2 linked regions of the Dongshaea marina genome follow. The main gene of each other region encodes a partner of the protein of the gene in region 2 in a complex. Links are inferred from orthologs where the notes say so. Each region holds a gene or a part of one and is shown on either strand. Other genes may lie near its edges.

What was found. Proteins that work in one complex are often made in the same cells at the same time.
Region 1: the proteins of DB847_RS03175 (region 2) and sspB are in contact, whole or in part, in a crystal structure (PDB 1YFN), measured with the Escherichia coli proteins. The link is inferred for Dongshaea marina from one-to-one orthologs.

Annotation. Positions count from the first base shown.
Region 1 is NZ_CP028897.1:406,488-410,776, forward strand. What follows is about bases 1-2,845. They hold sspB (ClpXP protease specificity-enhancing factor), read left to right. Parts: upstream 1-1,107; coding sequence 1,108-1,584; downstream 1,585-2,845. Other genes in these bases: rpsI (30S ribosomal protein S9), read left to right, coding at 1-160; sspA (stringent starvation protein SspA), read left to right, coding at 455-1,093; DB847_RS02140 (LysE family translocator), read right to left, coding at 1,647-2,303; DB847_RS02145 (SDR family oxidoreductase), read right to left, coding at 2,441-2,845. Outside these bases: more of DB847_RS02145, read right to left, coding at 2,846-3,166; DB847_RS02150 (IS982 family transposase), read right to left, coding at 3,457-4,289. UniProt on the Escherichia coli protein: Enhances recognition of ssrA-tagged proteins by the ClpX-ClpP protease; the ssrA degradation tag (AANDENYALAA) is added trans-translationally to proteins that are stalled on the ribosome, freeing the ribosome and targeting stalled peptides for degradation.
Region 2 is NZ_CP028897.1:615,576-619,923, reverse strand. What follows is about bases 1-2,904. They hold DB847_RS03175 (sigma-E factor negative regulatory protein), read right to left. Parts: upstream 1,777-2,904; coding sequence 1,225-1,776; downstream 1-1,224. Other genes in these bases: rpoE (RNA polymerase sigma factor RpoE), read right to left, coding at 1,788-2,366; DB847_RS03180 (MucB/RseB C-terminal domain-containing protein), read right to left, coding at 197-1,210; lepA (translation elongation factor 4), read right to left, coding at 1-85. In the rest of the region: DB847_RS03160 (protein YgfX), read right to left, coding at 4,180-4,348. UniProt on the Escherichia coli protein: An anti-sigma factor for extracytoplasmic function (ECF) sigma factor sigma-E (RpoE). ECF sigma factors are held in an inactive form by an anti-sigma factor until released by regulated intramembrane proteolysis (RIP).

The DNA of each region.
Region 1 (4,289 bases), 210 kb from region 2 along the record:
AATTCGCCACGGTATCACTCGTGCGTTGCTTCAGTATGACGAGACGCTGCGTCCAGCTCTTCGTCAGGCTGGCTTCGTTACTCGTGATGCACGTCGCGTTGAGCGTAAGAAAGTGGGTCTGCATAAAGCACGTAAGCGCCCACAGTTCTCTAAGCGTTAATATTTGGCTCCGGCCTTATATTCGAAAAAGCCCGGCTTGTCCGGGCTTTTTTTATTGGCGTTTGAATAAGATAGAGGACAGGTTGCACAAAGGATGCGCTTTGTTTTGCTCAGAGGGCTCAATTTGCTGAACAAACAGGCATTTATCTGGTAAACTCATCCTCTTGCTGAAAATTTGGCATTGTCCTGCCCGAGCGGTGGCGGCCAGGTTTCAGCCCTATTACATTTTTTCCCTGCAGGGGCCGTGAAATCCCGGTGGTCTGTGGGATGTTCTGACAACTTTTTGGAGGGTTCAATGGCTGTTGCTGCCAACAAACGCTCAGTAATGACACTGTATTCCGGTGCCGATGATCTTTATAGCCATCAGGTACGTATCGTGCTGGCGGAGAAGGGCGTGAGTGTTGATATCAATCACGTAGACGTCAACAACCTCCCGGAAGAGCTGGCGGAGCTGAATCCTTATGCTAGTGTTCCGACTCTGGTTGATCGTGAGCTGGTTCTTTACAACTCCCGTATCATCATGGAGTACCTGGATGAGCGGTTTCCGCATCCACCATTGATGCCGGTTTACCCTGTATCCCGTGGTCATAGCCGCCTGATGATGCACCGCATCGAAAATGACTGGTACAGCCTGGCCCACATCATTCTTGAGGGTAAGGATGGTGCAGATGCCGCACGTAAGCAACTCAAAGAGAGCCTGCTGTCGATCGCGCCTCTGTTTGCTGAGTACCCTTACTTCATGAGTGAAGAGTTTGGTTTGATGGATTGCTATATGGCTCCTCTGTTGTGGCGTCTTCCTCAGATGGGAATTGAGTTAGCTGACCGCAGTGCTAAAGATCTCAAGACCTATATGATTCGGGTGTTTGAGCGTGAGTCTTTCCAGGCTGCTCTGACCGAAGCTGAGCGTGAAAACCATAGTCAGGCGAGTATCTAAGGATGGAGATCGAGATGACTCCCAGTCGTCCCTATCTGCTTCGGGCGTTTTACGACTGGATCCTGGATAATGAGCTGACTCCCCACCTGTTGGTCAATGCTGAGCTGCCTTATGTGCAGGTTCCTCAGCAATTTATCAATGATGGGCAGATCGTGCTGAATATCGCGCCGCGTGCCGTGGTTGGATTTACCATGGATGACGATGCGGTTAGTTTTAACGCTCGTTTCGGTGGCGTTGCTCATCAGGTTTATGTGCCTATGGCAGCTGTGATGGCGATTCAGGCACGTGAAAATGGTGCCGGGACCTTCTTCCCGCCAGAGCCAGCCTATGAGAGCTGGAGTGCAGATGCCGATGCAGAGCTTGAAACAGCGCAGCCATCTCAGGCCGCACCCCTGGCCGAGCTTGAGGCGGTGGAAGAATCTGCTGATGAGTCAGACAGTGAAGCGGCTGAGCGTCCCAAGGGGCGTCCAACGCTGCGGGTGATCAAGTAAGTTTGTTCATCTGAATATAAAAAAAGCTCCCGAGGGAGCTTTTTTTATATCTGGAGAAAGGTCTACCCAGAGATGTGGTGTATCTGCAGGTTGGAGCTCAGCAGCCAGATCGCTAATAGCAGGAAAATGAGTCCCATGAACCTGTGTTGATAGAGATGGAATTTATGGCTGTTTAGCAAGCGTTTTCCCAGTGTTCCTGCCATGGCTACCACCAGAGAGTAGAAACTAAATCCACTGAAATTGAGGATTAAGCCCAGGATCAATATCTGAATCCCTGTACTGCCGGTTGCATGATTGGATACAAATTGTGGAAGAAATAGCACAAAAAAGATCAGAGCTTTTGGGTTGAGAAGGCTGGTTAAAAATGCTCGCCGGTACAGGCTATTCGTGAGTTGATGACGAGGAAGCTCAAGGGTGCTTATTTTCGTATCTACCCTGCTTTTAAAAGAATCCCAGCTTAATTTGAGCAAGTAGAGTCCGCCGATCACCTTTATTGCATTTAAAGCCAGCGGACTCATGACAACCAGTGCAGAGATCCCCAATGCAGCGAGCAAAGTCATACTAAAGCCAGCACTGCAGATCCCAAGACAGGTGAAAAATCCAACACGACGCCCATAGCTGATGCTGGAGCTAATGATGAGCAGCAGATCCGGACCCGGGATCATGAGAAGGGCAATGATAGCCGTCAGGTAAATCGGTAAGATTGAAAAGTCTATCATTGAGGCTTAGGCAAAAAGTATAAGTATGATCGGGGAGGGCATTCTACTGGCTCGAAGCGTGAAAGTCATCCTGCTCACGAAATCACAGGCTTATCTCAAATGGGATTTAAGGCATGCCTGTGATTGATTAGGGAGTGTTAGTTTTGCTGGCGAGTCGGTGTGATCACCAGGTCTCGGATACAGACACTCTGCGGAAGCGAGTACGCAAATACAACTGCATCGGCAACATCTTTTGCTGTGATGGCACCACCAATGCTCTCTTTCCAGTTCACATAATCCTGCTGGATTTTTGGATCTGTAACGTGCTGCAGTAGCTCAGTTTCAGCTGCTCCCGGAGAGATGGTGATAACACGCACGTTATGGGGAGCCATTTCCCAGCGAACCGTTTCACCAATACCATGCACCGCAAACTTTGTACCTGAGTATGCGGCATGCTCTTCATAGGTTTTTACACCTGCAACGGATGAAATGTTGATAATTGTTCCGCTTTTGCGTTGCTTCATTTTATTGAGAACAACCTGCATGCCATTTAAGACACCAAAGACATTGGTGGCAAACATCTTCTGCCACTCCTGAGGATCCTGATCCTCAACATGACCCAGCAGCATGACTCCCGCATTATTTACCAGACAGTCAGTTTCACAACCAAAAATCTCTTCGGCCTCATCGACAGCCTGCGCGAACTGCTGATGATCTGAAACATCCACCTTTCTGCAGATTGTATTGGGGAGCTCCAGTGCCTCCAGTTTTTCTACTCTTCGGGCAAGTAGCAGCAGAGGGTAGCCAAGGCCACTTAACTGCTTAGCGATTTCAGCCCCAAAACCTGAGCTGGCACCCGTGATAACAACTAACTTCTTATCCATGATTGAGCCTTAAATAATGAACTTACAGCCATGATGGAGAGCTGTGACACGAATAATTGGATCTCGCCCTCAGCCATTTTGGACGAATATCATACCAAAATAGTTTTAGTTTCAAAGCGCAGATTGATTGATGGTTGTTGCCATTGTGTGAATTCGCCTGGACGAAGGAATGAATTGAGTCTGAGCTGTGGGCCGCAAAGCATGTGTGAGAAGCAAATGGGCTGGCCTGGAGATCGTTTTCTCTTGGCTTCTTTATAGGGGCTTCAGCCAGAACAGTGCTTGGGTTAACCTCAGATCTGCATAAGCGCTTCCTTTTCAAGCCGAGACATTCGGATGCTCGGCTTCTTTTCCTGGAAGGTATATGCAATGAGGCCAGCAAGGAGATTCACCATAAAGCTGACGCAGCTACGATGCCGTGAGTGTTCTATCTGAGAGATGTTCTTCAGCTGATCAAAGACGGTTTCAATGATGAAGCGTTTGCGAAGCATCAGCTTATCCCATAGCCGCATCAACTTTGGTTTCATATTCTTCCTGATGCTGGTAATTAATGTGACCCCTTGGTCTGCCAGCTCTTCTGCAAGTGGTCCTGAAATATAGCCTTTATCTCCATAGAGTGAACCCCAGAGCTGCTCGCACATTTCAGGAAGAGGAGTTCTGTCATCAACATTGGCTGGGGTTAATTTGACCGAGATAACACCACCTTGATCATTGATGATAAGGTGCAATTTAAATCCATAAAACCACCCCATGGTTCCTTTGCCACGCTTGGCAGCACCTTGAAATACTTGATGTCGAGGGATGCGAAGGTTATGGCAAACCTGAAGTTTTGTTGAGTCGACGAATGCAATCCCAGTAGGTTTTGCTTGTCTGTGGGTGAGATAGGAGCACAAAGGGACAAGGGTCGTTTGCATCAATTTCAACATCCGGGTGTAACTCACCAGGCCGGGGAACTCGCTTTTCCAGTACTTACATACGAACTGAAGATAATAGGATTTAAAGTCTCGGAATCCCAAACGATGGAATGCGATGACGATGGTCATCACTTCACTGACAGCCAGGCGAGAGGGTCTGTTCCGCTGCTTCACACCTAAGGAGATCTGCTGTTTTTGCCAAGCGGGTAGAA
Region 2 (4,348 bases):
CACAGTGCTGGATCAGTCGATCCGACAGGGTTGATTTACCGTGGTCGATATGGGCAATGATTGAAAAATTACGAATATGCTTCATGTATGTTTTGAACTGTTGCTAGCCTGGTCTTGTCTGAGGGGGTGATTCTACTGAATTTATCGTGGATCTGCTACGCCTGATTAATAACCAGTTAATAACCAGGCGTTGGTTTTAAGAGCTGGCGGCTCCGGAAAGAGCCGGTTGCTCGGTTTGAGTCTTGGAGGGAAGCTTCAAACGGACAGATTCTGCAATATGCAGCGCACTCTGGGCCGGGATCTGCCCCACCACTGTCACTTTCATCCGCTCCGAATTCACAAAGGTAAAGAGGTTGGTACTTCCAAGACGCACCAGCTGCTTCTGCTCCGCCGTGGTGGCTGTCACCGGGGCCACATAGATAGAGACCAGCACCAAACCATCATAGGCCATCATGTAATCCACCGGCTGATTGACTCCCACCAGCAGGTGGCGATCCCGCGAGATAACCTTGAACCCCTGAGGCAACCAGCCGATACTCCAATCCAGCTTACGTTGGGGTGCCTGATAGACATCGCTGGCCTCCAGGGTCTTTGGCAGCTTGAGGTTAAACAGCGCCAGTAACGCCTTGGTGGGCTTTTGCATCACATCCAGGGTCACCCCAAGATACTGACCAACCAGCTGCCCCTGAGGGGTCAGCACATCGACCCGCAGCAGCAAACCATTGTCCTGATCAAGCCACAACACATAGCTGTATTTATCTGCCGACTCGGGAGCCAACCGCACGATCTGCGCCTGACGCCCCACCACCCGGCTCTGGCCGGCAAGTAGCGCATGGTAGCTATCAAATACCTCAGGCAGAGGCATATTAAACAGGGCTGGCAGCAAGCCCGGCATCTTGGTGTGATTCAGGGTATAGGGTTGATGGTCCGGCTCAAAAAAGCTGACCTTGTTATCCCGTCGAATATATTGACGCACCGGACCATTGAGATACTCCATGGCAAACATATCTTTGCCCTTGGATGAAACATGGCTCAGGCGAATTGGCTCGCTGCGTCCCTGATGCAGAGCAACGTAGGAAAATTGGTAGTTAAGATCATGGCTGCTTTGCTGCATCCGCGTCAGCCACTGCTGAGGGCTGAGCGTTTGTGCGGCTGCCTGAAAGCTAAACGCAATCAGGCAGCCGACGAGAGGAATCAAATACTTGGTCACTATAAGTCTCTTTGCTACTGGTGCAGCACTCGTCCCTGCAGGAAGTGGTCCTGAAAATAAGCGCTGAGCATCTGCCTTTGTTGCTGGATCTGCTCCGGCGTCATCTGGGCTTCATTCTGTGCGGGTGCCATATTGAAGTTTGCACTAACCGGTGTTGCACCTCCCCCCAGGGGAACAGTGTTCAGAACTGAGCCAGGAGAGCTGGGCGTCTGCTGGTCGCCATATTTCTGCACTCCAACAATCACCACCCCGGCCACGGCCGCTGCAATTGCATACTGACCGACTCGCTTACTAAACTGCACAACCCAGCCTTTGCCCCTGCCAGATCTTTCAGAACTCTGGCGTTTGGGAGCTAGCACAGTAGGCTCATCTTCCAGGGCCGCGGTGACCCGATCAGCCAGATCAAAAGAGACCATCTCGGGAAGCTCACCTCGCATCGTATCACCGATGAGCTGGTAGCGAGTCCAGGTCACAGAGCTCTCATGCTCCTCGACTAGCAGATCCAACAGGCGATCATCATCCAGTTCACCATCGATGAATGCTGATAATTGTTCTCTGTCCGACATGAATATCTCCCTCAGCGCTGTAACAGCGGCTGGATCTTTTTATCTATCGCGTCTCTGGCTCTGAAGATCCGCGAACGAACTGTACCGACCGGACTGTCCATGACAGTCGCAATCTCTTCATAACTCATCCCCTCTAGTTCACGCAGGGTGATCGCCATGCGCAACTCCTCGGGGAGCGATTCTATGGTGTCAAACACGACCTGCTTGATCTCATCTGAGAGTAGCAGGTTCTCCGGGGTTGCCCGCTCACGTAGCGCATCCGGGCTCTCCATGTAGCCAGTATCGTCAAGCTCTACATCTGTGACTGGCGGACGCCGCCCCTGAGCCACGATATAGTTCTTGGCGGTATTGACCGCAATACGATACAACCAGGTATAGAAAGCACTCTCGCCACGAAACGAAGCCAGAGCACGGTAAGCCTTGATAAAGGTCTCCTGTGCAACATCGGCAACGTCACCCTGGTTGTTTACATACCTCCCGATCAGGTTCAACACCTTAAACTGGTATTTTTTGACCAGCAGTCCGAACGCTTTCTTGTCCCCATTCTGGGCCCGCTCGACAAGTTTCTGGTCTGTTATCTGCTCGCTCATTCGAGCCACTCATCTCCTGCAATATCAAATGATCAGCCACGATGGCCCATGATGAACGCACTAATTATGACTATTGCTATCTGTAAAAGTTCGCTCATAGACTCGATTTTTTTGAATCTGCTCAAATTATATAAAAGTTAATCGACTGACTGCCCATCATCTGAGTGTTCCGGTAAGATTGAGTGCAGTTTAAAGTCCAAGGCCATGATACTTATGAAACAAGAAGTTGAACACCTTTGTGATGTACTCATCATAGGAAGTGGAGCCGCGGGACTATCACTTGCCCTCTCGTTGGCAAATGATGCAAGTGTCTGCGTGCTAAGTAAAGGACCTCTCAGCGAAGGCTCAACCTACTATGCTCAGGGAGGCATCGCAGCCGTCTGCGATGAAACCGACAGCGTAGAGTCTCACGTAGAGGATACACTCATCGCCGGAGCCGGGATCTGTGAGGAGGATGTAGTCCAGTTCACCGCATCCAGCGCCAAACAGAGCATCCAGTGGCTGATTGAGCAGGGAGTTCCCTTCGACCAGGAGGAGAAAGCCAACGGCGAACGCTCCTATCACCTGACCCGGGAGGGAGGCCACAGCCACCGCCGAATCTTCCACGCCGCCGATGCAACCGGAAGGGCAGTGGAGAACACCCTGGTGCAGCGGGTTCGCGAACACCCCAACATCACCCTTCTCGAACGCTTTAACGCCGTTGATCTCATCACCACCCGCAAATTGAACCTTCCCGGAAACCGGGTGCTCGGGGCCTATGCCTGGAACCGCAATAAGGAGCAGGTTGAAACCATTCGCGCCCGCTTTGTTGCCCTGGCCACCGGGGGAGCCTCCAAGGTGTACCAATACACATCCAACCCGGATGTCTCCTCGGGGGATGGGATCGCCATGGCATGGCGCGCCGGGTGCCGGGTCGCCAATATGGAGTTCAACCAGTTTCACCCCACCAGCCTGTTCCATCAGGCCGATCAAAATTTCCTGCTCACCGAGGCCCTGCGCGGTGAAGGGGCTTACCTTAAGCGTCCCGACGGCAGCCGTTTCATGCCAGATTTTGATGAGCGTGCCGAGCTGGCCCCCGGGATGTAGTGGCCCGCGCCATCGACTACGAGATGAAGCGACTGGGTGTCGAGTGCATGTACCTGGACATCAGTCATAAAGAGCCTGAATTCATCAGGCATCACTTCCCGACCATCTATGAGCGTTGTCTCAAGATAGGGATCGATATCACAACGCAATCGATCCCCGTGGTTCCGGCGGCCCACTACACCTGTGGCGGGATCATGGTCGATCTCCACGGTCAGACCGATATCTCCGGCCTGTATGCCATCGGAGAGGTCACCTACACCGGCCTGCATGGCGCCAACCGGATGGCTTCAAACTCGCTGCTGGAGTGCGTGGTATTTGCCCATTCGGCGGCCAAGGATATTCTGACCAAGCTCCCCGCAGCCAGTGAGCCTCCCAAGCTACCGCGCTGGGATGAAAGCCAGGTTGAAAACTCCGATGAGGAGGTGGTGATCCATCACAACTGGCACGAGCTGCGCCTCTTTATGTGGGACTATGTGGGAATCGTGCGCACCAACAAACGCCTGGAACGGGCCAAGCGGCGCATCGAGCTGCTCAAGCAGGAGGTTCAGGAGTACTACTCACACTTCAGGGTCTCCAATAACCTGCTGGAGCTGCGTAACCTGCTACAGGTCGCCGATCTGATGGTTCGCTGCGCCATCGAGCGTAAGGAATCCCGCGGCCTTCACTACAACCTGGATTACCCTGAAAAAATTGAGAATTCCGGGCCCACCATCCTGACTCCTGAGCCTTAACGGCTTTGGCGGCTGAGCTCGCGCACATAGCGGGCCAGTTGCCGAAACTGCGCTGGCTCAGCCAGCGCATCATCCCAGACGATTCGCCAGTGTGAATCCGGCCCTGCAAAATGCAGCAGACAAAAACCGGAGCCGACCCGGGAGCGAGGTGTTAGCCGGCGAGGC